2 regions of the Pseudoalteromonas sp. APC 3495 genome follow, and region 1 is predicted to be linked to the other one. Evidence: predicted binding sites of a transcription regulator. Region 1 holds the regulator's gene; the other holds the start of a gene.

Region 1 (12,393 bases):
ACCAAATGACTCAAAGGTAATGATCAGTTGTTTATCTTTTTTTCCGAGTATTTTTTCACGAATAGATTCAGCAAGCTGATGCACACTTAAATCTGTGGTATCAATCATATAATCAGCACGATTAATCAATACATCAAGCAGTTGTTTTTCTTTTTTTATGGCTAAATCAAGCGGCAAAGAATCAATAGATAAAGGGTGGAGACGACGCGTTTCCGAAAAGCGTTTTATTAATGTTTGATCGTCACTGTCTAAATAAAATACCGTTGGTTTAGTAAAACCAGGTAAATATTCAATGATTTCATTAAACTGCTGTTGCTCTTTAGGTAGGTTACGTACATCAACACTCACGGCAATTTTATTATAACTGTCGGAAACACTGCGCACTAATGATGGTAATAAATTAAGAGGAATATTGTCTACACAATAATAACCTAAGTCTTCCACAACGCGTAACGCCACAGATTTACCTGACCCTGAACGACCGCTTATAATTATTAATTCCATTTATCACCTTTCTTTGTTACTACGATTGACTGACGATAACCTGATATAGTTCGCTATCCGATTTGGCGGCGCGTAACTGTTTACAAAATTCTTTATCATTGAGCTTATCAGCAATCGTGGCTAGCGTTTTCAAATGCTGCTGATTATCGCCATCGGGAACAATTAACGCGACAAAAATGTCAACCGGCCGGTTATCAATCGCATCAAAATTAATAGCTGTTTCGCTCACTAAAATCAAAGCAAGGGGCTCTTGAGCTCCACTCATGCGACCATGTGGAATAGCAATGCCTCGGCCAATGCCTGTACTTCCAAGCTTTTCTCTTGCAGTTAATGCATTAAGAATATCTTGTTGTGTTAAATAGGGCAGCTTATTGTGAGCCAATTCACTGATAAATTCTAAAATTCTTTTTTTACTATTAAAAAGGACCGCAGCTTTACTGCAGTCCTGACAGATAAGTGAGCTTAGTTTCATAGTGTTAGTGTCGAGCAAGTTTCTCTTTGTGTTTAATTACTTGACGATCTAGCTTGTCAATGAGCGAGTCTATAGCGGCATACATATCTTGATGCTCAGTAGAGGCAAAAATCTCAGCGCCACTAACATGAACGGTTGCTTCAGCTTTTTGGTTTAGTTTTTCTACATCGAGAATAACGTGCACATTCGTTATGTGATCAGTGTGCCTCTGTAACTTCGAAAATTTACTATTTACGTAGTCTCTAAGCGAGTCGGTAATATCTACATGGCGACCAGTTAAATTCAGTTGCATAAACATTTTCCTCTTTGTTGTACGCCTTAAATCAAACTTTTACGTTGATTAGACGGGGGAATAGCTAGAGATTCGCGATATTTTGCAATGGTTCTCCTCGCTACTTTAATTCCTTGCTCTGCCAATATATCTGCAATTTTACTATCACTCAATGGTTTAGCTGAGTTTTCTGCAGCGATTAATTTTTTAATTAATGCACGTATTGCTGTTGATGAACATTCGCCACCATTTTCAGTACTTACATGGCTTGAAAAGAAATATTTAAGCTCAAAAATGCCACGTGGTGTATGCATGTATTTTTGCGTAGTAACACGCGATATAGTCGACTCGTGCATTTCCACCATTTCAGCCACATCGTTAAGCACCATAGGCTTCATAGCCTCAGGACCGTGTTCAAAAAAGGCCTGTTGCTGTTGCACAATACAGTTGGTTACTTTAAGTAGCGTGTCATTTCTACTTTCTAAGCTTTTTATAAACCATTTAGCCTCTTGTAAGTGCGAGCGAATAAACTGGCTATCACCACTTGATTTAACCGTACGCGACATAGCTGCATATTGGCTATTTACTCTGATCTTAGGCATGCTATCTGGGTTTAATTCAACTACCCAACGACCTTTAACTTTTTTAACCGACACATCAGGAATAACGTATTCAGACTCTTCTCTAACAATAGTGTCTGCCGGTTTTGGGCTGAGCGTATGAATCAACGTCATGATTTCTTTAAGCTCATCTTCTTTAAGCTTTGTTTTTTTCATCAACGTGCGATAGTCACGTGCAGCAAGTAAATCAATATGATCGGTTAAGATCATTTTTGTTTCGTTTAAAAAAGGTGTGTCTTTATCAAATTGATTTAGCTGAATACACAAGCACTCTTGTAAACTACGCGCGGCTATTCCCACTGGATCAAATAGTTGAATACGCTTTAGTACCGCTTCTATTTCGTCAAGTTCAACTTCATCTTCGCCGTCGTTTTCTTGGTTAAAGCTTTCTAATATTTCTTCACAGCTAAGGGTTAGAATCCCTGAGTCGTCCACAGCTTCTACAATTGCAATAGCTATCGCTTCATCGGTAGGACTAAACGGCGTCAGTTGAAGTTGCCACATTAAATACTCATGCAGCGTTTCAGTCGAAGAGCCTTGATAAATAGATTCATCTTCTGGCATTGGGCCCGATGAAGAGGCAGGCGCAGCGCTCATATATTCATCCCAAGTAACATCCATAGCCATATCATCGCTAATGGTGTCTTTGGTCATTGCTTCGCCGCTATCTTGCTCATCCTCGCTAGGTTTATCGTCAGCTGAGGCACTTAGCGTTAAGTCATCGTTATCGGCTTTTTGTTCGTTTTTACCTGCAGTGTCTTCGCTGTAATCGTGTTCTTCAACTTCAAGCAAGGGGTTGCTATCGAGCGCTTCTTGAATTTCTTGCTGGAGATCCAATGTACTGAGTTGCAATAAGCGAATTGCTTGTTGCAACTGTGGAGTCATTGTAAGTTGCTGGCCCATGCGCAGCTGTAATGATTGCCTCATTTATCTCTAACAATCCTTTTAAATTACGGTCTGTTGACCTTTACGGATTAAAATTTGTTCAAACTAGGGGCGGTTTAATTGCGGCGCGAGGTTTGTAACCTAGTGGGCTAAGTCAAAACCGAGCAAAGCTTCCGCGTCCTGCTCACGCTCCTTACCTACATCCATGTAGGCAACAAAGAGTAAATCGTCCCTAGGCAGAACCCGAAGGGCAGCGCCTGTTTGGCATTGATGCTGCGTTATCGCCTATTTATGGGGAATACCACACCACATAGGCTCTGCCTTGCCTAAATACCAAACAGACTGCTGCAAATTCAACCTTGAAAGGTCAACAGACCTAAGTATGATTAATCTTAGCAGATGCTTAGTGGAATAACACACATATTAGAGCTTGAACTGCTCGCCCAAATAAACATCGCGTACTGTTTTATCGTTTAATACGTATTCAGGAGTGCCTGATGCAATTAACTCCCCATGAGAAACTATGTAGGCTTTTTCACAAACATCAAGTGTTTCGCGCACGTTATGGTCTGTAATAAGTACGCCAATGCCACGGTTTTTAAGATGCTCTATAATCTTTTTAATATCTAATACTGAGATAGGATCAACCCCCGCAAAGGGTTCGTCTAAAAGGATAAATTTAGGGTTTGCTGCTAACGCGCGAGCAATTTCAACGCGGCGACGTTCACCACCTGATAAGGCCATACCTTGGCTGTCGCGGATATGCTGAATGCTAAATTCATCAAGTAAATTATTTAAGGTATCTTCGCGTTGTTGTTTGTTTAATTCTTTACGTGTTTCTAAGATAGCCATTAAGTTTTGATAAACAGTCAGCTTTCTAAAAATAGACGACTCTTGCGGTAGATAACCAATCCCTAAACGCGCTCGGCTGTGCATCGGTAATAAAGTAATATCTTTATCATCAATTGATATTTTGCCTTTATCACTAGGGACAAGGCCTACAATCATATAAAAAGTGGTGGTTTTACCTGCACCATTAGGGCCAAGTAACCCCACAATACTGCCAGCTTCAACCTCTAGGCCAACGTTTTTTACAACTTCACGACCTTTGTAGCTTTTAGCTAATAGCTCTGCTTTTAATGTGCTCATGGTTGGCCTTTATCATCTTCTTTTTTATTTTCAACAGGCACTAAAATAGTGTGTACACGGTCTGTTGAGTTTTCGTCTTTTTCTGCGCTAATTAACTGCTGCTCGATATCGTAAGTGATACTTTTAGCTGTTATTTTTTGACCTGCTTGAGCAATGCTTGCATCGCCGATTAAGGTTAAAAAACGCAGCGACACATCGTAACGCACTTCATTAGCACTGGCGCTCATTATGGTGCCATCAGCTTGTGTTTCTTCAAAATATGCAGGGCTGCCTGTGGCAATTAATAACTGTTTGTTATCGCCTAGGTCATCGCGTTTATGCACTTCTAAACGGTCAGCTGTGATACGGCGATTACCATGAATAATTTCAACATTTTTCTCAAAAATGCCTACGTTTTCTTTTAATTGACCTTCTTGCTTATCTGCACTAATTGAAATTTGATTAGCAGCGGGGGCTTCAGCAGGTTCAGCGCCATTACTGTTAAAAGCAATTAATAGTGAGGGAACAATTAAAATTTTAAATAGGTTATTGGTCATAATATAGGGTTCGCGTATGGTTAATAAGTTTAATCACCTCGGTTTTTAAATCGGCCTCAAGGCCTTTACCTGTGATTTTTAAATTAGGTCCTGTAATAACGACAGGCTGCTGTGATTGCATGGTTAATAGTTTTATATCAACATTGATGGTCTGGGCGGTGATCGTATCGATCATGGCGTTATCTACTAAGTTTTGAGCGGTTACATTACCCTCTAACACCAGTTGACGGTCGTCGTAGAGGGTGGCTTCATCGGCGTTAATACGCCATGTTTGCTGCTCGTTGTATAAAGTGAATATAGGCTTTTCAAAAAAGGTAAAACCGAGTTGTTGATACAGCTCCATTTTTACCGCAGTTACCTTATGGCTCACTTTACCTTGTTCATTATAAGCCGTTTGTTTTAGCTCAATAGCGGTATAATCAGGCTTAGCAATAACTTGTGTTTCTTCGCTTGCAGTAATATCAACCTTAGTAAAATAAGGATACCAGAGCCAAACCATACAGCTTATGAATAAAACGCTCAGTATAATGCGCGCTACATTCATGAACTCGTTCCTTGGCTAGTTAGTGGCTTGTTATTTTCGAGCATAAGTAAGTCTGTCAGCTCTCTTACCGCCCCAAAACCGCCGGGCAGTTGGGTTACATAATGTGATAAACGTTTAATAAGTGGATGAGCATCGTTTACGGCAACCGCAAAACCGACTTGCTCCATTACTGGCATGTCTGGGCCATCATCACCTATATAAGCAATTTGCTCATCGCTAAGCGCTAATTTTTGTTTTAATTCTTGATAGGCTATAAGCTTGTCTTCTTGGCCTTGATATATATGTTGTACGGTTAAACTGCTCATACGTTGCTGCACTATATGAGAATGGCGCCCAGTGATTACGGCGACTTCAAAACCGCTGTTAATCAGGGCTTTAATACCAAATCCGTCTTTGGTGTTAAATGCTTTGAGTTCTTCACCTTGGTTTCCAAGGTAAATACGGCCATCAGAAAATACACCATCAATATCACAAATTAATAGCTTTACTTTTTTTGCGCGCGCCTTTGCATCATCACTTAGCGGTTGATAGAGATCTTCAAATTGCATTTATAGCACTCCGGCTTTAAGTAAGTCTTGCATATTTAGTGCGCCAATCGGTTGATTATGCTCATTAATTACAATTAAACCATTAATACGTTTTTGTTCCATAATATTTAACGCTTCAGCCGCGAGCATCTCTTGGGTGGCTGTAGTACACGACTTGGTCATCACAACATTAATTTCAGTGCTATGAATGTCAATACGTTGCTCTAAAATACGGCGTAAATCGCCATCGGTAAACAGGCCTGATAATTGCTGGTCACTATCAACAATAGCGGTCATGCCGAGTCCTTTGGCCGACATTTCAATTAAGGCATCTTTAATCGTTTGCGTCTCGTTAATGATAGGCGTATCAGCACCACTGTGCATAACATCTTTAAGAGTTAAGAGTAATCGCTTGCCTAAGCTACCACCAGGGTGCGATAGTGCAAAATCATCAGCAGTAAAGCCGCGTGCTTCTAATAATGCCACCGCCATGGCATCACCCATAGCGAGTGTGGCAGTGGTACTTGCAGTAGGTGCTAAGCCCAATGAGCAGGCTTCTTGTTCAACTTTAATACACACATGCACATTTGCCAATGTTGCCATGGTTGAGCCTTGGTTGCCTGTCATGGCAATCATTTTGGCACCAATGCGCTTTAATACTGGAATAATATTAAGTACTTCGCTGGTTTCACCAGAGTTTGAAATGAGGATAACCACGTCATTTGCTGTGATCATTCCTAAATCACCATGGCTTGCTTCACCCGGGTGAACAAAAAATGCGGGGCTGCCGGTACTGGCAAGAGTGGCGGCTATTTTGTTACCAATATGGCCTGATTTACCCATGCCAATAACAATAATACGACCTGAGCAGTCATACATTAATTGACAGGCTTGGTTAAAGCTTTCATTAACGTATTGTGTAATATCGCTGAGTGCTTGGCGTTCAATCTCTAGAACACGTAACCCTTGTTGAATAAAGTTTAGCGTTGCCATGGGCTATCCTACTTGACTAAAAATATAACCTTGGTAAATCATAAATGCGACGATGAGCAAGCCACCTTCTATTCTATTGATACGTCTTTGACCTCTAAAGTTCAATGACATAGCAATTAGCGCCAAGGTTGCGCCAATCATAATAATAACATCACGGTTAGCTACTGATGCGTCAATAACCGATGGATTAATTAATCCTGCCAGCGGTAATACCGCTAAAATATTAAAAATATTCGAACCAACTATGTTACCCAGCGCTAAGTCATCTTCATTTTTAAGTACACCTGCAATTGAAGCTGCAAGTTCAGGTAAGCTGGTGCCTATAGCAATAATGGTCAAACCAATCACCAAGTCACTTAAGCCAAAATATTTTGCGATATCAACGGCTGAGCCAACTAAAAAGTGTGAACTAACCGGCAGTAAAATCATACCCACTACCAGCCAAAAAACAGCTTTTTTGGTTGGTACATTGTCAGGTACTTCGTCACAGGCTTCGCTCACAAACGGATCGTCTTGGTTTTTAGCTCGCAGTGAGACAAAAATAAGTCCGCCAATAAAAACAACAAAGCCAAATAATAAGGCTGCACCTTCAAAAAATGAAAAATAGTTATCTGAAAAAATATACCAAGTTGCAATGGAGACCAGCAGTACCAGTGGAATTTCACGTTTTAACGTACTTGAAGATACTGATAAGGGTCTTAAAAGGGCGGTAATACCTAAAACTAATAAGATGTTAGTGATGTTTGAACCAACTGCATTACCCACGGCAGTATCGGTTTTATTTGCCAAAGCTGCTGAAGCCGATACCATCATTTCAGGCGCTGAAGAGCCCATAGCTACCACGGTTAAACCTACAATTAGCGTTGGCACGCCAAAGTTTTTAGCCAGTGCTGCTGCACCATAAACAAACCTGTCTGCACTCCATACGAGAGCCGCAAAACCAAGAATTAAAATGACAAACGAGGTAACCATTGTGATAAGCCAATTAATGTAAATTCAGATAGCGCGAATAGTAACAAAAGCCACCATAAAAGTATAAATAAAAGAATAAGGTGTAATACATTAGACGGTTATTTTAAGTATTCTTTGGCGCTTTTTATATGAAATTTTAAGCCAAAGTTAAGGCTGCTTGAATCAATCTTATAACTGTTTTTGCGACACTATTACAAAATCTTACGAATTGTTTTTTCCATATTGGTTAAAAAACCCTTAAAATAGAAATATGAGAGAGTATTGTTATGGAGAGCGACTTGTCGCAATCAATAGTTGAAGTCAAGGATGTTACCTTTTCTAGAGGCGATAGGGTCATATATAAAAATATGAGCTTTGACGTACCTGAGGGTAAAATTACTGCCATTATGGGGCCAAGCGGAATTGGCAAAACCACGATGCTACGCCTAATAGGTGGTCAGCTTAAACCAGACTCCGGTGATATTTTATTTAAAAACGACAGCATTGTCGCTATGTCGCGCAAAGAACTCTACGCGGCACGTAAACGCATGAGTATGTTATTTCAAAGCGGTGCCTTATTTACTGATATGTCGGTGTTCGATAACATTGCATTCCCCATTCGAGAGCACACGCAACTCAGTGAAGATTTAATCCGTTTAGTGGTATTAATGAAACTACAAGCTGTTGGCTTACGTGGTGCTAAAGATTTAATGCCTTCAGAGTTATCTGGCGGTATGGCACGTCGTGCAGCTTTGGCTCGCTCTATAGCGCTTGATCCTGAACTTATTATGTATGATGAGCCTTTTGCAGGACAAGACCCTATTTCAATGGGGGTTTTAGTTAAGCTGATCAAATCTTTAAACGAAGTACTTGGCTTATCTTCTTTAATTGTCACGCACGATGTGACAGAAGTAATGAGTATTGCCGACCACGTTATTATTATTGCTGAACAAGGCGTTATTGGCAGTGGTACACCAGAGCAGATGCGAGAGCACGAATCACCACTTGTTCAACAGTTTTTAAAAGGGTTATCAGATGGTCCAGTGCCATTTCATTATCCAGCACAAACCTATGCAGATGAACTGTTAGGAGAGCAGCAGTAATGTTGGATTTACTACAAAAAATAGGCCACAAAACGCTGGGCCGATTTGCTGCACTGGGGCGTTCAACCCAAATGCTGGCAAGTGCGTTATGGCATGTACCCAATTTTAAAAAAGGCACACCTTTACTCGTGCGCCAACTTTACATGGTTGGTTCACAATCGCTGTTGATTATTGTTGTGTCGGGATTATTTATCGGCATGGTATTAGCCCTGCAAGGCTATACTGTTTTAGTTGATTTTGGCGCTGAAGACAGCCTAGGCCCTTTAGTGGCACTCAGTTTATTACGTGAACTTGGGCCAGTAGTAACCGCATTATTATTTGCCGGTAGGGCAGGCAGTGCGTTAACCGCTGAAATTGGCTTAATGAAAGCCACCGAACAGTTATCATCGCTTGAGATGATGGCCATTGACCCGCTTAGACGAATTATAGCGCCACGGTTTTGGGCTGGTTTGATTAGTATGCCAATGTTGGCACTTATTTTTTCTGCTGTAGCTATTATTGGTGCTCATTTAGTGGGGGTTGATTGGCTAGGCGTTGATACGGGAAGTTTCTGGTCAATTATGCAATCTCAGGTGTCGTTTGAAAAAGACATACTAAACGGTTTAATTAAAAGTATCGTATTTGCGATTGTTGTTACCTGGATTGCGCTTTACAAAGGGTATGACTGTGTTCCCACATCAGAGGGGATCAGCAAGGCAACAACAGAGACAGTGGTGCACTCATCACTAGCGGTATTAGGTTTTGACTTTATTTTGACAGCGGTAATGTTTACCAGCTAATAGGGTATTAAATAATGAATTCACGGAAATTAGAAATTTTAGTTGGTTTTTTTGTAGCATTGGGCATTTTGGCATTTTCAATGCTGGCGCTCAAAGTGGCTAATTCGGGTATTAGCGGCTCAGGTGAAACCTACACATTGAACGCCAAGTTTGAAAATATAGGATCATTAAAAACACGTGCACCCATTAAGGTGGGCGGCGTTGTTATTGGTCGTGTAGAGTCAATTTATGTGCATCCACAAGAGTTTTTACCAGTAGTAAATATGAGCATTGATGCGCAGTATTTGTGTCGTTTTTCAGACACTAGTTCCATCTCTATCTTAACCTCGGGTATTTTAGGTGAACAATATTTAGGAATTAACCCCGTTATCGCATCAGATTCAGCTAAACAGCGATGTTTAGGCGAAGATGTAGCGAACAGCGAACAAGATCAAGCCATTGACGATTTATTTGGTGTTCAAAGTAAAGCATTAGCCAACGGCGATTCTATTACAGATACCAAGTCAGCATTGGTACTAGAAGAATTAATAGGCCAGTTTTTATTCAACCAAGGTAGTGAGTAATTATTATGTTGAAAACATTTTTAGCAAGTATCGCATTAGTAACTGTCACGCTAGTACAAAGTGCACATGCCGGTGAAGTGAAATTGACTGATCCTAATAAAATGGTACGTCAGGTTGCTGATAATACCTTTGAGCGTATTACCAAAGACCAGCCGTTAATAACCACTAACAAAGAGCATTTACGGGTCATCGTTGAAGAAGAACTGATGCCCTACATTGACTACAAATATGCTGCACTGAGAGTGTTAGGTAGCGAAGTATCTAAGGTACGCGCCATTACCAACAAAGCAGAAAAAGCAAAAGCAATTGAAGATATTCAGCGTTTTATTGGCGCGTTTAGAGAGTACCTTGTTGCCACTTATGCTGGCGTTTTTACCCAGTATACTAATCAACAAGTTGAATTTGCTGCCGAGCAGCCTTTTAAAGGCAAAGATGTGGTGGTGGTAAAAACCAAAATTGTAGAAGCCGGTAAGCCTGATATTAAAATTGATTTTAAAGTACGTGAAGATAGAAGTGGCGAATGGCGCGCTTACGATATGATTGCTGAAGGCATTAGCTTACTTGATGCAAAACAAAGTGAGCTTCAGGGCATTTTACGCCAACAAGGTATTGACCACGTTAGCGACCTGTTAGAGCAAAAAAGTAAGTTACCGGTTCAGTTTAGAGGCAGTGACACAAATGACTAAATTGGCAATCAGCCAAGTCGATGAACAGCATCTACGAGTCAGTGGTGAATTGACTCATAATTCAATTGGCAATGAACGGCTTCTGAACACTAAGCGACAAACTGAGCATAAAACCCTTTATTTTGACCTAAGTGAGGTGACAAGGGTTGACACAGCCGGCTTAGCTTGGTTAATTCACTCTTTTACAGAATTTAAGCAACAAGGCATTCGCCTTGAATTGCAAAACCCACCTGAACAACTGCAAAACCTTATGCAGTTAGGCCAGGTTACAACCCTATTTGAGTGAGAGTTATGGAAACGAGTCAAGTCGAAACATTATTACGCGACGAACTTCAGTTAGCTGAAGTACATGTAAAAGCCAATGGCAGTCATTATGAAGTAATCGCTGTCGGTGAATGCTTTGACGGATTAAGTCGTGTTAAAAAGCAACAGCTAGTATATGGGCCATTAATGAACACTATTTCAGACGGTACCATTCATGCTGTTTCTATCCGCGCTTTTACTCCGACAGAGTGGAAACGTGAGCAAAAATTCATTTTACCGCAATAAATAAGGCCCCTTAGATGGATCAATTTGTAATTCAAGGTGGCACTTCACTGGCTGGTGAAGTAACTATTTCTGGCGCTAAAAACGCAGCTCTTCCGATTCTATTTGCAGCTTTATTAGCTGATGGCAAAAGTACTTTTACTAACGTACCACATCTTCGCGATATCATCACGACCGAAGCCTTACTGAAAACGTTAGGCGCTGATGTTCAGTGGCAGGGCGATTCACTCATTATTGATGGTGCAACGGTAAATAGCACGTTAGCGCCTTATGACTTAGTAAAGCAAATGCGTGCGTCAGTGCTTGCACTTGGCCCTTTAGTCGCTCGATTTGGTGAGGCACAAGTATCTTTGCCAGGTGGCTGTGCTATTGGTGCACGCCCAGTTGATATTCATATTCAAGGCTTAGAGCGTATGGGCGCTCAAATAACCGTTGAAAACGGTTATATTAATGCCAAAGTAGATGGTCGCTTAAAAGGCGCTGAAGTTTTCATGGAAATGATCAGCGTAGGTGCTACTGAAAACTTACTGATGGCGGCAACGCTCGCCGAGGGTAAAACAGTACTAGAAAATGCTGCCCGCGAGCCAGAAATTATCGATTTAGCCAATTGCTTAATTGCTATGGGGGCTAAAATCAGTGGTGCGGGCTCAAGCCGTATTGAGATTGAAGGGGTTGAGCGTTTATCAGGTTGTGAACACCGTATATTACCGGATCGTATTGAAACAGGTACCTTTTTAGTGGCTGCAGCGATGGCTGGCGGCGAAGTACTATGTAAAATGACCGATTTTCATTCACTTGAGCCTGTAATAGAGAAACTACGTGCAACCAATGCGTTATTAGAAGTGCACGATGACAGTATTTACCTAGATATGCGAGGCCGAGAGCTTAAAGCGGTGAATATTAAAACTATGCCTCATCCAGGTTTTCCAACCGATATGCAAGCGCAGTTTACCGCATTAAATGTGGTGGCTAATGGTAGTGCGACGATTACCGAAACTATTTTTGAAAATCGTTTTATGCATGTGCCTGAGCTTCAACGGATGGGCGCTAATATTCGCTTAGAAGGCAATACAGCCTTTTGTGGTGAAACAAAAAGCTTATCGGGTGCGCAAGTAATGGCAACTGACCTTCGTGCATCAGCGAGTCTTATTCTAACGGGGATTGTGGCTCAAGGCGAAACGGTTGTTGATCGTATTTATCATGTAGATAGAGGTTATCAGCGTATTGAAGATAAGCTTAGTGCGCTAGGTGCTAACATCAAACG
Region 2 (12,393 bases), on a different contig from region 1:
CAACTGGTTAGACTGAGCTAAGATTGTTGTACCAGCCTGTTGCATAATCTGGTTCTTAGTTAGTTTAGCCGTTTCTGCAGCGTAATCTGTATCTTCGATACGGCTTTTAGAAGCTGATACGTTTTCTGATACGTTTGCAAGGTTAGCAATAGTGAAACCAAAACGGTTTTGTACCGCACCTAAGTCAGCACGTTGTGCATCAATTTGCGCAAGCGCCGCATCGATAGTATTGATAGCTGCTTGCGCACCATCACTAGTTGTACCAGAGATATCAACACTTTCAATAGATGTTAATGTACCTTTACCACCAGTAGCTGCAATAGCATTAGTAGCTGTGCCACCTAATATATCGTCAACATCTGAACCTGAAATGCCTATTTGATTTGGTGATGACAATGTTAATGTTGAAGTGATGCTAATATCATTATTCGTTGCACCACCAGCAACTGCTGCACCACCTGTAACATTGCTTTTAAGTGTTGCAGTCCCTGCAGTACCTGTCATTTGTATACCGTCAACATCCTGCGCTTTCAGTCTTAATGTACCATCTTCAACAACAGCATCATAACCATCAGCTTGCATCTCTGAAGCTAAACGATCTATGTCTCCGCCAAACTCAGCTAGTTTGTAATCATCAACAACATTACCACCTTTCTGTAACGATATAACACTATCATCTGCAGATGTTAAGCCAGCAAGAGACACATCTAACTTAGCTGTAGCAGTTACACCTGTAGCCTCATTATTTATCGCATCGGCAATATCAGCAGCACCTTTGCCAGTTACTCCTGCATTGGGAATAGCAACACCGTTAATGTTTAAGTCTGCAGTCGCAACCGCTCCAACTGCTGTAGATAAAACTGCAGTTTGTGTTGTAGGTGACCCGAGACCAGTAGCAATACCTTTTACTTCATATGCGCCAATTGCATCAGCAGACACATCACGTAGACTTACATTGATTGTTTCGTTTGCGTTTGAACCTACTTGGAACTGTTTAGTGCCGAACGAACCATCTAGTAAGCTTGTACCACCAAATTTGGTCGTTTCAGCGATACGAGTAAGCTCTTGCTGTAATGCGCCCACTTCTTTTTGTAGTGCTGCACGAGCGTTAGCATCGTTTGAACCATTAGCTGATTGTAAAGATAGGTCACGCATACGTTGTAAGATGTTTGATGACTCTTGCATCGCACCTTCAGCGGTTTGCGACATTGAGATACCATCGTTAGCGTTACGCTGAGCAACACCTAAACCATTAATTTGTGAAGAAAGACGGTTAGCTATTTGTAGACCTGCCGCATCATCTTTCGCGCTGTTGATTTTCATACCAGATGAAAGACGTTGCATTGATGTACCTAATGCATCGCTAGATTTTGATAAGTTTCTTTGTGCATTTAGTGATGCAACGTTAGTATTTACTGATAAAGCCATGTTATAACTCCTGATTACTTTCGTAATGTAACTAATTGATTTTAACCAAGAGCCATCACAATAAAAATCTGTTCAAGCTCCGTTCTAATTAAGTTAACGGCCGTTATAAAATTACCTTTAGCTTTTTTTTAAAAAAAACAGTAAAAACTTTTAATTGATTGAAATACAGACAAAAAAGCCAAGCATATTTGCTTGGCTTTTTATAGTTAGCGGATATTAGCCACCTAAAAGACTTAATGCTGCCTGTGGCAACTGGTTTGCCTGAGACAAAATAGTGGTACCTGCTTGTTGCATTATTTGGTTTTTAGTTAGTGTTGCGGTTTCAAGCGCGTAATCAGTATCTTGAATACGACTGCGAGAAGCTGACACATTCTCAGATACGTTAGCAAGGTTGGCAATGGTAAAACCAAAACGGTTTTGTACCGCACCTAAGTCTGCACGCTGGGCGTCAATTTGCGCAAGCGCCGCATCTATAGTGTTAATCGCAGATTGCGCACCCGCACTAGTCGTACCTGATATATCAACACTTTCAACAGATGTTAATTCACCAGAACCACCGGTAGCTGAAATATTTGTACCGCCTAGAATATCATCTACATCAGTACCCGATATGCCAATTTTTTCTGACGAAGATAAGGTCAGTGATGATGAAACACTGATATCATTATTGGTAGCGCCACCAGCCACTGGCGTACCACCTGTTGCATTGTTAGCAATAGTAGCTGTACCGGCAGTACCTGTCATTTGAATACCATCAACGCCTTCAGCTTTTAGTGTTAACGAACCATCATCTACGATTGCATCATAGCCATCGGCTTGCAGCTTTTCAGCAAGACGATCAAGATCACCACCAAATTCTGATAGTTTATACGTATCAACCGCAGCGCCAGCTTTGCGAAGAGTTAAGTCACTGTTATCCGCTGATGTCAGTCCTGCAATAGTGACATCTAATTTTGCAGTTGCAACTACGCCTGTTGCCTCTTTGTTAATGGTATCGGCTATTTCAGCTGCTCCCTTACCCGTAACACCTGCATCAGGGATTGCAACACCATTAATATTTAGTCCTGCCGTAGCAACTGCACCTGTTGCCGTAGCAAGCGGTGCTGTTTGTGTTGCAACAGCACCCAGTAACGTACTGTTTCCTTTTACTTCATATGCACCAATAGCGTTTGCAGCAACATTACGCAAACTTACATTAATGGTTTCATTCGCATTTGCACCTACCTGAAACTGTTTAGTACCAAAAGTGCCGTCAAGTAAGCTGGTGCCACCAAATTTAGTGGTATCTGCAATTCGAGTGAGCTCTTGTTGCAAGGCTGCTACTTCTTTTTGCAGTGATGCACGGTCAACCGCACTATTTGAACCATTCGCTGATTGCAGTGATAAGTCACGCATACGTTGTAAGATGTTTGCAGACTCTTGCATCGCACCCTCAGCGGTTTGCGCCATAGAAATACCATCATTGGCATTACGCTGAGCAACCGTTAGGCCATTAACCTGAGACGTTAGTCGGTTGGCAATTTGTAAACCTGCAGCATCGTCTTTTGCGCTATTAATACGCAAACCAGATGATAGTCTCTGCATTGAGGTTTCAAGTGCCATGCTAGATTTAGATAGATTGCGTTGCCCATTAAGTGATGCAACATTTGTATTTACGCTTAAAGCCATTTTACCATCTCCTAGTTTCAATCAGAATGTGGTTCAAAATATTTAAGCAAAAACCACACTTTCTATAACTAGCTAAATGCATTAGTTGTGCCAACTAGTAAAAAAAGATTAACCTTATGTTTTAAAACAACTAAATAACACTTATTGCGGCTTTAAATTAGAAGTTAGCGATTTTTTGACAGAAGATAAAAAGGGGGTGACAGTTTTTTGCCGCTTCGTTAAGGCAAGTTATTACCTACTTTTCTCGTAAAGTAATAACCTGCCTTGGATAGTATTTATAAATAATCGAATAATGAAAGTTTAGCCAAGCGACCAAAAGTCGCTTGTGAAGCCTGTAAACCAGACTCATGTTTAGTAAGATCGCTGATGGCTTCAGCGGCATCAATCTCAATCAGGCTGGATCTATTTTCTTGATTATTAATATCCAGTGCACTGTTTGAATCGGTCACACGCTCAACCACATTCATCCGTCCACCTAAACCAGCTTGTGTAAATACAATCTGTTCACTAGCATTTTTAAGCTGAATTAAACCATCCGATAATGCTTGGTTAATTTGCGCTTCATCAAGTTGTTCGTCATTTAGGCTAATGATCAAATCTTCTAGTGTATTCAATACATTTTCTTTGCTTGGTTTCTCAAGGGTAAAATCAAGCTGCCCCGGTGCTACACCTTCAAGTTGAATTTCCATACCGGCAAATTCAATCGGCTCATCAGTTACTTCACCAGTCACAGGTGGTACAAGAGGATTACCATCACGTAATATCTCATACTGATCAGGCGATGAAGGGGTCGCACCAGGGATCACATTAACGTTGTAGGTATTGATCGTTGGAGAAATAAGCGGATCTGGGTCTGAGTTATAATTATCTTTGTGAAAACGATCAAACTCACCTTGATTTTGAACATAAACAGTTCCAGCGGTAATACCGCCTGATGGCGCTCCACCATTCGATACCACATCAAGACGTGCATCAACTCGTTCAAATACATTAAAGCCATTATCGCTTGATTTGATCTCAACGCCTTTTGCAATAGTTACTTCGTGCTGGCCTTGATCGCCTTGGTATTCGTATTTGCCATTAGTGCTATTAAATGTATAAGTTTGAATATCGTCTTGATAGCCAGAGAAAAGGTATTTCCCCCCTTCAGATTGACTATTCATTAAGTTAAGCAGCGATTTTTGCAATTCTTTTAGTTCACTGGCAACCGAAGCCAAATCACCTTTATCTAACGAACCATTGCCCGCTCGTATAGTTAACATTTGCGCTTCTAAAATAGTGTCGTTCATACCTTGTAATAAACTTTCTTCGGTTTCTAAACGCCCTTTTAGCTGGTTAATATTCTTCGTCAGCTGCTCATTAGTTTCTATTTTATTGGTGTACAACATACCCTGCGAAATAGCAGCAGGGTTTTCTGAGGTACTCAAATATTTTTGACCTGTCGTAACGCGCTCCTGCGCACCAGCTACATTTTGTTGATTCTCAAGTATTTTATTAATGTTATTTTGATACATTAAATTATTTGATAAACGCATAATTACCTCGCCGCACTCAGTAAAGTGTCAAAAATAGAACGTGCTGCAGACAGTACTTGAGCCGATGCAGCATAAGATTGCTGAAAACGCAGCAAATTAGCTGCCTCTTCATCTAAATTTACGCCGGATAACGATTCATACCAGGCTTCTGATTGCTGTGCTAAAGCATCAAATGCCGCCCCGTTGGTTTTTGCTTGACTGGTTACTACACCAACATCGGTTACTAATCCAGCATAGGCCTGGTTCAAGGTTTTATGATTATCGGCTGAGGCACTTGCTACCACATTTTGACGTACTAAATCGCTATTTTGTAAGTCAGCGAGTTTTTGACCATTACGGTTATCATCAAAACCGCCTTCATTAAATTCTAAATTAAAGGTATCACCTGTAGCCGGTACCCCTTCAATATTAAAGTCAAAACCATAGCCATCATAAGGAGGCCCCGCTTGCGCCAAAATATTGTTAGCAGGCGGTGTAACCGTAAACGTGGTTGTACCATTACCATCAGTAAGTTGATATTCGTTAGCATTAGCAGTTTTAACAATGTTAATAGGACCATTTGCTAAGCCTAAAGGGTTTGTAAAACTGCCGGTAGTTACATCGCTCACATCACCCGGTGAAATAGTCCCAGTGCCTGTATTATCAAGCCCGTCTGCTGTTCTAATTGGAGAGGCCAATGCAATGTCTTCTCCTCGACCTGTTGTCAGCGATATATTGCCAGCCGCGCCACTATTAAGTTTTATCTGAAATTGATCACCGGCATTACCGGCTCCGGTTACGTTTAGCTCTAAACCAAACGACTCCCCGCTGGTGATTGCCGCAGAGTCAATAATGCCACTCGGTGGAATAACAGCTAACGATGCACTGCCTAAAGGCTCGCCTTTATTATCTATTGGCTGAATACTTACTTCGTTAGGGTTCCCCGTATAGGTGATCACAAAATCACTCGCTGGTAGTTCACTGCCTTTACCAGCTTCAACGGTTGCTGACATATTAGCTGTTCCGGTATTTGCTTGATAAACAAAAGCACTGACCGTTGGGATATCAAAAATATCGCCTCCAAGCTCACCGTTTGCATCCATTCCTAAACGGTTTTGCTGATTAAACGAATCAGCAAGCGCAATGCCCATCTGACCTATTTGATTTTGTGCAGGCACCAAAATATCGTCTCTAAATGCCAATAAGCCACCAATTTTACCTTTGAGTTTAGTGGGATCTATTTCTAGTGGAACGGCTTGGCCACCATTTACATCTAAGCGTAACTCTTTAAAATTAGCATCGGGATCGCCACTAATCGAAAACAAGTTAAATGAACCATTTTGCATAACAACCGCTTCACCTGTGCCCATAAATACTTGTTTTTCACCATTAGGGCCATCGAGTGTTTCTATATCAATTAGTTTTGATAAATCACGTATTGCTTTATCACGCTCATTGTAAGCTGAGCTAGCATCTGCTTCGTTTTTAGTGCCATGAACACCCGCAATTTCTTGATTTAACGAACTAATACTTTCGATTAACGTATTCGCCTCTTCAGAAAATATTTCTAATTGCTCATTAACCACTGCTTTTTGCTCTGAAACAATACCTGCAAGCCGGTCCATTTGATCAATCAGATTTTGCGCATCACTCATCACTAATGAACGAGCAACCGTAGATGAAGGTTGGTTAAGTGCTTCTTGTACGTTGTTAAACATCGAGTTGATACTAGTTGATAAGCTGTTTGATTTTTCTGAAAAAATTTGATCAACCCGACTCGCCTCGCTAACAAATTGATCAAAAAAGCTTTTATTTGAGGTATCTCGGTTTAATTGCTTTTGTGCAAACTCATTTAATAACCGGTACGTTTGACCGCGGCTCACCTGATTATCAATCATGGTAGTAAATTCAGTGCGCTCTCGTACATACCCTTCAGTATTAACGTTTGCGATGTTTTTACTTGTCGTTTGCAATAACTCAGAGTTTGCTCTTATTCCTGAATTAGCAATATTTAATAAATTAAACGACATGTTACTCTACTCCTTGGCGGATAACGCTTGTGGCGATATTCTTTAACTCGTTACTGTTAAGCACTCTTTTTATTTTGTCTGCATAGTTAGGGTCGGTTGCATAACCGGCTTGCTGTAAAGAGTCTAAAAATTTGTGCGGCTTTGCTGTATTGTTTAATGCATCTTGATAGCGAGGGTTCTGTGTTAAAAAATCCACAAAATCATTCACGCTATCTTTTATTGAGTCATACGCTCTAAAGCTTGCTTGCTTTTTAACTGCAGCGCCTTGCTCAAACTCTAAAGTGACCTTACTGGCTTTTTCGCCCTGCCAACTTTTATCTGACTTTATATTGAATAAATTATTTGAGCTATTGCCATCACCTTTACTGATAATATGTTTACCCCAACCAGTCTCTAATGCTGCTTGCGCAACCATAACCGCCGGATTTAAACCAATTTTCTTAGCCGCTGTTTTTGCGTGTTCCCATACGGTGCTTACAAATTCCTCAGCATTTTCAAATGTGCCAGACGCTATGTTTTGTTCGCTTTTTTCAGTTGAATCAACGAGCGGCACTTTTTCAGTGACCTTTTGGTTTTCTTGATGAGGTAAGGTGCTACCCGCACGTTGGTCACTAAAGAAATCTGACGTTGTACGAAGAACAGAGCCTGGCATAAAGTTTTTTCCATCTGGCGATAGTTGCTGCACAATTAAATCTGCAAGACCTAAAGAGCCATTTGATGAAAGCTCTGTAGCCATCTGTTGGTCGTGCATTTCTTCAAAAAACTTCACGCCACTTGCATTAAATGGGCTTTCTTTGTCTTCAAAAGCCTCATTGGCTTTACGCATACTTTTCAGTAGCATTTGGGTGAAGATAGCTTCAAATTGTGCCGCCGCTTTTTTTAACGCCGCTTTAGATGCATCGGTTGATGCATCACCGCTGTTTAAAGCATCTCGACGCAAAGAGTCTAAGTTGCCTAAATCAAAAAAGTTTTGCTTATCTAGATGATTTGTTTCCATCAGCTTTTTGACACAATAATTAATAATACCTAGTTAAATGCAATAATTGAGCCAAAAGAAGAGTAGCGATGAAAGGTTAAGGATGAAAGGTTAAGGGTTAAAGACCCTAGGGCTTAGGGTCTAGAATCTTATAAAACTAAATTACAACAAGCTGACCGTTAATTGCACCGGCTTCTTTAAGTGCTTCAAGAATCGCCATTAAATCGCCAGGGGCAGCGCCAACTTCATTAATAGCACGAACTAAATCATCAAGGCTTACACCTGGGTCAAATACAAAAGCACGTGAATCATCTTGATTAACGTCAATAATACTTTGTTGGGTAACCACTGTTTCCCCCTCAGCTAGAGGATTTGGCTGCGCCACATTTTGTTGCTCAGCAATGGTCACAGTAAGGCCACCATGTGTAATTGCCGCAGGTTGTAATTTTACATTTTTTCCAATAACTATAGTGCCGGTACGTGAGTTAACAATTATTTTTGCCGAAGTATCCGCAGGCTTAAACTCTAAGTTTTCAAGAGTTGATAAATACGATACACGTTGCGAGGCATCACGAGGTGCAATAACGCGAATAGAAGCTGCATCGAGTGCTTGAGCGCTATTTGGGCCGATTAAATCATTTATGGTTTTCTCTAAACGTTTAGCAGTAGTAAAATCAGGGCGGTTTAAATTAAAGGTAATATAGTCGTTTTGCATAAATGGGCTTTTAACAGCACGTTCAACCGTGGCACCATTTGGTACGCGTCCTACCGTTGGCGTATTAATCACAACGCGACTACCATCAAGGCCTTCAGCGCCTAAGCCACCTACAATTAAACTGCCTTGAGCGATGGCGTAAACATTACCATCAACCCCTTTTAGGAATGTTTGTAATAATGTACCACCGCGCAGGCTGCCTGCACTGCCAATTGATGACACGGTTATATCTATGGTTTGCCCTGGCTTTCTAAATGGAGGGAGTTCAGCATGAACAGCAACCGCTGCAACATTTTTAATTTTTGGCTTTAAACTAGAAGGTAACGTAATACCAAAACTATTGAGCATGCCTTTAAAACTTTGTTCGGTAAAACGGCTTTGCTCACCGGTACCCGGTAAACCAACAACCAATCCATAGCCCACTAATTGGTTTGAGCGCACCCCTTCGACCATAGACACATCTTTAATTCGCTCAGCACTGGCAGTAAATTGCCAGCCTAGTAGCACCATAAAACAAAAAACTTTAAAACCATTCATGTCGAATGTCCTCTAAAAAGGAAACAATGAGCTACTAAAGAAACGCGTTAACCAACCCGGGCTTTGTGCCTCTTGAGTTTGACCCTTACCTGAATACTGAATACGTGCATTCGCAATTCGATTAGACTCAACAGTATTATCGGCATTGACATCTTGCGGACGCACTAACCCCTCTAAGCGAATAAATTCTTCACCGGTATTTAGCGTTAGCCATTTTTCACCGCGAATCACTAAATTACCATTTGGTAATACTCGCATCACGTTAACCGAAATATCGCCAACTAGGCTGTTTGATTGATTTGATTTTGAGTCACCTTTAAACGACGCATCACTACCAACCCCAAATTGAATACTATCGCCACCAATATTAACCGGTAAACCACCTAAACCAATAACAGGATCGAGGCTAGCATCTGTTTGTTTATCTGTTTCTGTTTTAGCCGCTTTTGTGGCTTGGGTTGACTCTTGCAATTTAACCGTAATGATATCGCCTGTTCTAAGTGCTTTCTTATCGGCATATAAGTCATTCGATAACTGAGTACTGAATAAAGAGCCAGTTGCTACCACTGGCTCCATATTAGGCTCAGGATACATAGGTGCATAGTAGGGATCGTCCTGCACTACTTCATTATTTTGTGTAGATACACAACCGCTTAACAGTAAAGTCCCTACTGCAAATAACATGATATTACGCATACAATCCCCCAAGACTATAATTGTTGATTGATGTAGCTCATCATTTCATCAACCGCTGAAATTACCTTTGAGTTCATTTCGTAAACTCGCTGAGTTTCAATCAAATTAACCAACTCTTCGGTCACATTTACATTTGATGTTTCAAGTGAACCTTGAATAATTGTACCTAAGCCCTCAACCCCCGGGTTACCTTGAACAGGTGCACCACTTACTGCAGTTTCGGTATAAAGGTTTTGCCCTATAGGCTCAAGGCCCGACGGATTGATAAAATCACTAATAGTAATTTGACCAATAACCACGTTTTCGGCTTGACCTTTAATGCGAACTGACACTTCACCATCTTGAGATACGGTGATTGACTGTGCATCATCAGGCACATTCATTTCAGGCTGAACAACGTAACCGGCACCCGAAGTTACAACTCGCCCCTCACCGTCGGTGGTAAACTGACCGTTACGCGAATAGGCAATATTGCCATCAGGCTGTAAAACCTCAAAAAATCCAGGACCAGAAATCATCCAATCTAATGAATTTTCAGTGGTGAGCATGTTACCTTGGGAAAAGTTTTTCTGATTAGCGACCACTTTCGTACCCGCGCCCAACATTAAGCCTGACGGCATTTCGGTGTCTTGCGATGAGCGACCGCCTGGTTGATTAATATTTTGGTAGAGTAAGTCTTCAAAAATAGCGCGGCTTTTTTTGTAACCCACTGTACTGGCATTCGCTAAGTTATTTGATATAACCGATATATCTGTTTGTTGAGCGTCAAGCCCTGTTTTACTTATCCATAATGCTGGATTCATAATAATATCCTCACGTTATAGTTAAACGATGCGCATCAGCTGTTCTTGACGTTCGTCAATCTCTTCAGCTGTTTTCATCAGTTTTACTTGTAATTCAAATTGGCGTTGATGACTGATCATATCGACCATTTCATGCACAGGATTTACATTCGATTTTTCTAATGTGCCGCCTAATACTTGTACATTGGCTGATGTTTCAACTATTTGGCCTGGTTTAGCTCTAAATAAGCCATCGTTACCCTTCTCGAGTGTAGCGTTGTTTGCATCAACTACTTTTAGCCGATCAACTTCTTCTAAAAAGTTAGCCGGTGCACCTTGAGGGCGAACTTGAATAGTGCCATCTTTGCTAAATTCAATTTTTTCAATCGGTACAGGTAATATGACTGGCCCACCTTCGCCAATAACTTGACGACCGTCGCTGGTAGTCAACATTCCTTCAGCCGTTATATTTAACGAACCCACTTTTGTATAGGCTTCATTACCAGAGGCATCCTGAACACTCAGCCATGCGTTATCACTCATAGCAATATCAAGGCTGCGACCTGTTTCGACAACACCGCCCGATGTCATGTTTGATCCTGGGCGCTCCTGCATAGCAAAAACACGAGTCGGCAAACCTTCACCGAAAGCCTGCATTGACCGTGCTTGCGCAAAATCAGATTTAAACCCAGTGGTATTCGCATTTGCCAAATTATTGGCTTTAAGAGCAAGCCCTTGCATGCTTTGTTTAGCGCCAGATGCCGCTATGTAGACCATTTTATCCATAACATCGACTCATTAAGAAATCTATGTATGAGTAAATGCAATATAAGTGCCAAATTAAATTTAAGTGTGAATAAGATTTTAGGAGAGGAATAAAAAAGGCTGCACTAAGCAGCCTTAGTAAATCAAAATATGATTATCTGATCTGAAGGATGTTCTGTTGAATAGTTGAGTTAACCTCAAGCGCACGAGAGTTTGCTTGGAAGTTACGCTGCGCACTAATCAAATCAACCAGCTCATTGGTTAAGTTTACGTTAGACTGCTCAAGAGCTGACGAATTAATGTTGCCTAGTGTGCCTGAACCTGGCTCACCCGCAATTGGTTCCCCCGAGGTCAAACTTTTTTTCCATGAAGTGTCACCTACTTGCTGCAAACCTTGTGAGTTTGAAAAGCGCACCATGGCAACTTGACCTAAGTAAGTTGAATCACCATTACTGTAAGATGCAACAACTTTTCCATCTGTACCAATATCAATACCCGCTAAGCGACCTACTGTCGCACCATCTTGCTCTAGTGCTTTCACCTCAAAGCGACTCGCATATTGAGTAGGCGTTCTATTTGCAGTACCGGCCTCATCGCGCCAATTAATCGCAATATCATCAAATTGGGCGCCATTAGATAAAATACCCGATAAATTAGTTCCGGTTAAATTAACATCAGTAAAGGTTGGACCAACATTTGGAGCACCATTAGTCGTTGCAGGCAAACCGCTAGCATCAAACCCAAAGGTACTTAGCGGGCTTGGTGTTGCTGTCGCGGCACCAGTTGCATCAAAGGGAGTTTTATCAAGCGTACCATGTACTTGCCATTCATTAGGCGCTGTTTTTACAAAAAAGAATTGTAGAACATGTGGCTCACCAAGTGAGTCATACATTGTGGTCGATGTCGAAGAGTTATAAGTAGTACTGTCTGTTGCATCAAAAGGGACAGCTATTACATCTTCTCGAGAATCGACGTTAAATGATGTATAAACGTTTGAAGTAGAGCGCGGAGAGCCCGAAGAATCTGGTATTTGTAAAGCAGATGAAGTACTAAGACTTACAGAGGTCGTATCACCACTAACTTCATCAACTGGGAAGCTTTGTAAAAAATTACCTTTAGCATCTACAACAAAGTTATCTTTATTAAGCTTAAATGCACCCGCACGCGTGTAGGTAAAGTCTTGTGCGCCTAAGTCTTGACTGGTAGCAAAATACCCCTCACCTGTGATCGCTAAATCCAGTGAATTATTAGTAAACTGCAGCGAGCCCTGATGAAACTGCTG

The links. The regulator sigma-54, encoded in region 1, starts transcription at its own class of promoters, with help from an activator protein. The targets are predictions, from matches to a motif close to GTTGGCACGNNNNTNGNNT.
Region 2: a site for sigma-54 is predicted at 11,168-11,186, ahead of QL984_RS08905 (flagellar basal body rod protein FlgF). Genes of this name have one in related genera too.

Annotation. Positions count from the first base shown of each region.
Region 1 covers NZ_JASDDA010000009.1:25,103-37,495, reverse strand. The annotation lists gene rapZ (RNase adapter RapZ) at 1-504, opposite strand, end outside; gene ptsN (PTS IIA-like nitrogen regulatory protein PtsN) at 524-976, opposite strand; gene hpf (ribosome hibernation promoting factor) at 981-1,268, opposite strand; gene QL984_RS05570 (RNA polymerase factor sigma-54) at 1,295-2,794, opposite strand; gene lptB (LPS export ABC transporter ATP-binding protein) at 3,176-3,901, opposite strand; gene lptA (lipopolysaccharide transport periplasmic protein LptA) at 3,898-4,437, opposite strand; gene lptC (LPS export ABC transporter periplasmic protein LptC) at 4,427-4,981, opposite strand; gene kdsC (3-deoxy-manno-octulosonate-8-phosphatase KdsC) at 4,978-5,529, opposite strand; gene QL984_RS05545 (KpsF/GutQ family sugar-phosphate isomerase) at 5,530-6,501, opposite strand; gene QL984_RS05540 (calcium/sodium antiporter) at 6,505-7,473, opposite strand; gene QL984_RS05535 (ATP-binding cassette domain-containing protein) at 7,740-8,555, shown strand; gene mlaE (lipid asymmetry maintenance ABC transporter permease subunit MlaE) at 8,555-9,334, shown strand; gene mlaD (outer membrane lipid asymmetry maintenance protein MlaD) at 9,349-9,897, shown strand; gene QL984_RS05520 (ABC transporter substrate-binding protein) at 9,903-10,583, shown strand; gene QL984_RS05515 (STAS domain-containing protein) at 10,576-10,869, shown strand; gene QL984_RS05510 (BolA family protein) at 10,875-11,132, shown strand; gene murA (UDP-N-acetylglucosamine 1-carboxyvinyltransferase) at 11,147-12,393, shown strand, end outside.
Region 2 covers NZ_JASDDA010000017.1:11,596-23,988, reverse strand. The annotation lists gene QL984_RS08945 (flagellin) at 1-1,428, opposite strand, end outside; gene QL984_RS08940 (flagellin) at 1,645-3,096, opposite strand; gene flgL (flagellar hook-associated protein FlgL) at 3,372-4,631, opposite strand; gene flgK (flagellar hook-associated protein FlgK) at 4,634-6,640, opposite strand; gene flgJ (flagellar assembly peptidoglycan hydrolase FlgJ) at 6,642-7,637, opposite strand; gene QL984_RS08920 (flagellar basal body P-ring protein FlgI) at 7,774-8,868, opposite strand; gene flgH (flagellar basal body L-ring protein FlgH) at 8,881-9,564, opposite strand; gene flgG (flagellar basal-body rod protein FlgG) at 9,579-10,367, opposite strand; gene QL984_RS08905 (flagellar basal body rod protein FlgF) at 10,389-11,132, opposite strand; gene flgE (flagellar hook protein FlgE) at 11,266-12,393, opposite strand, start outside.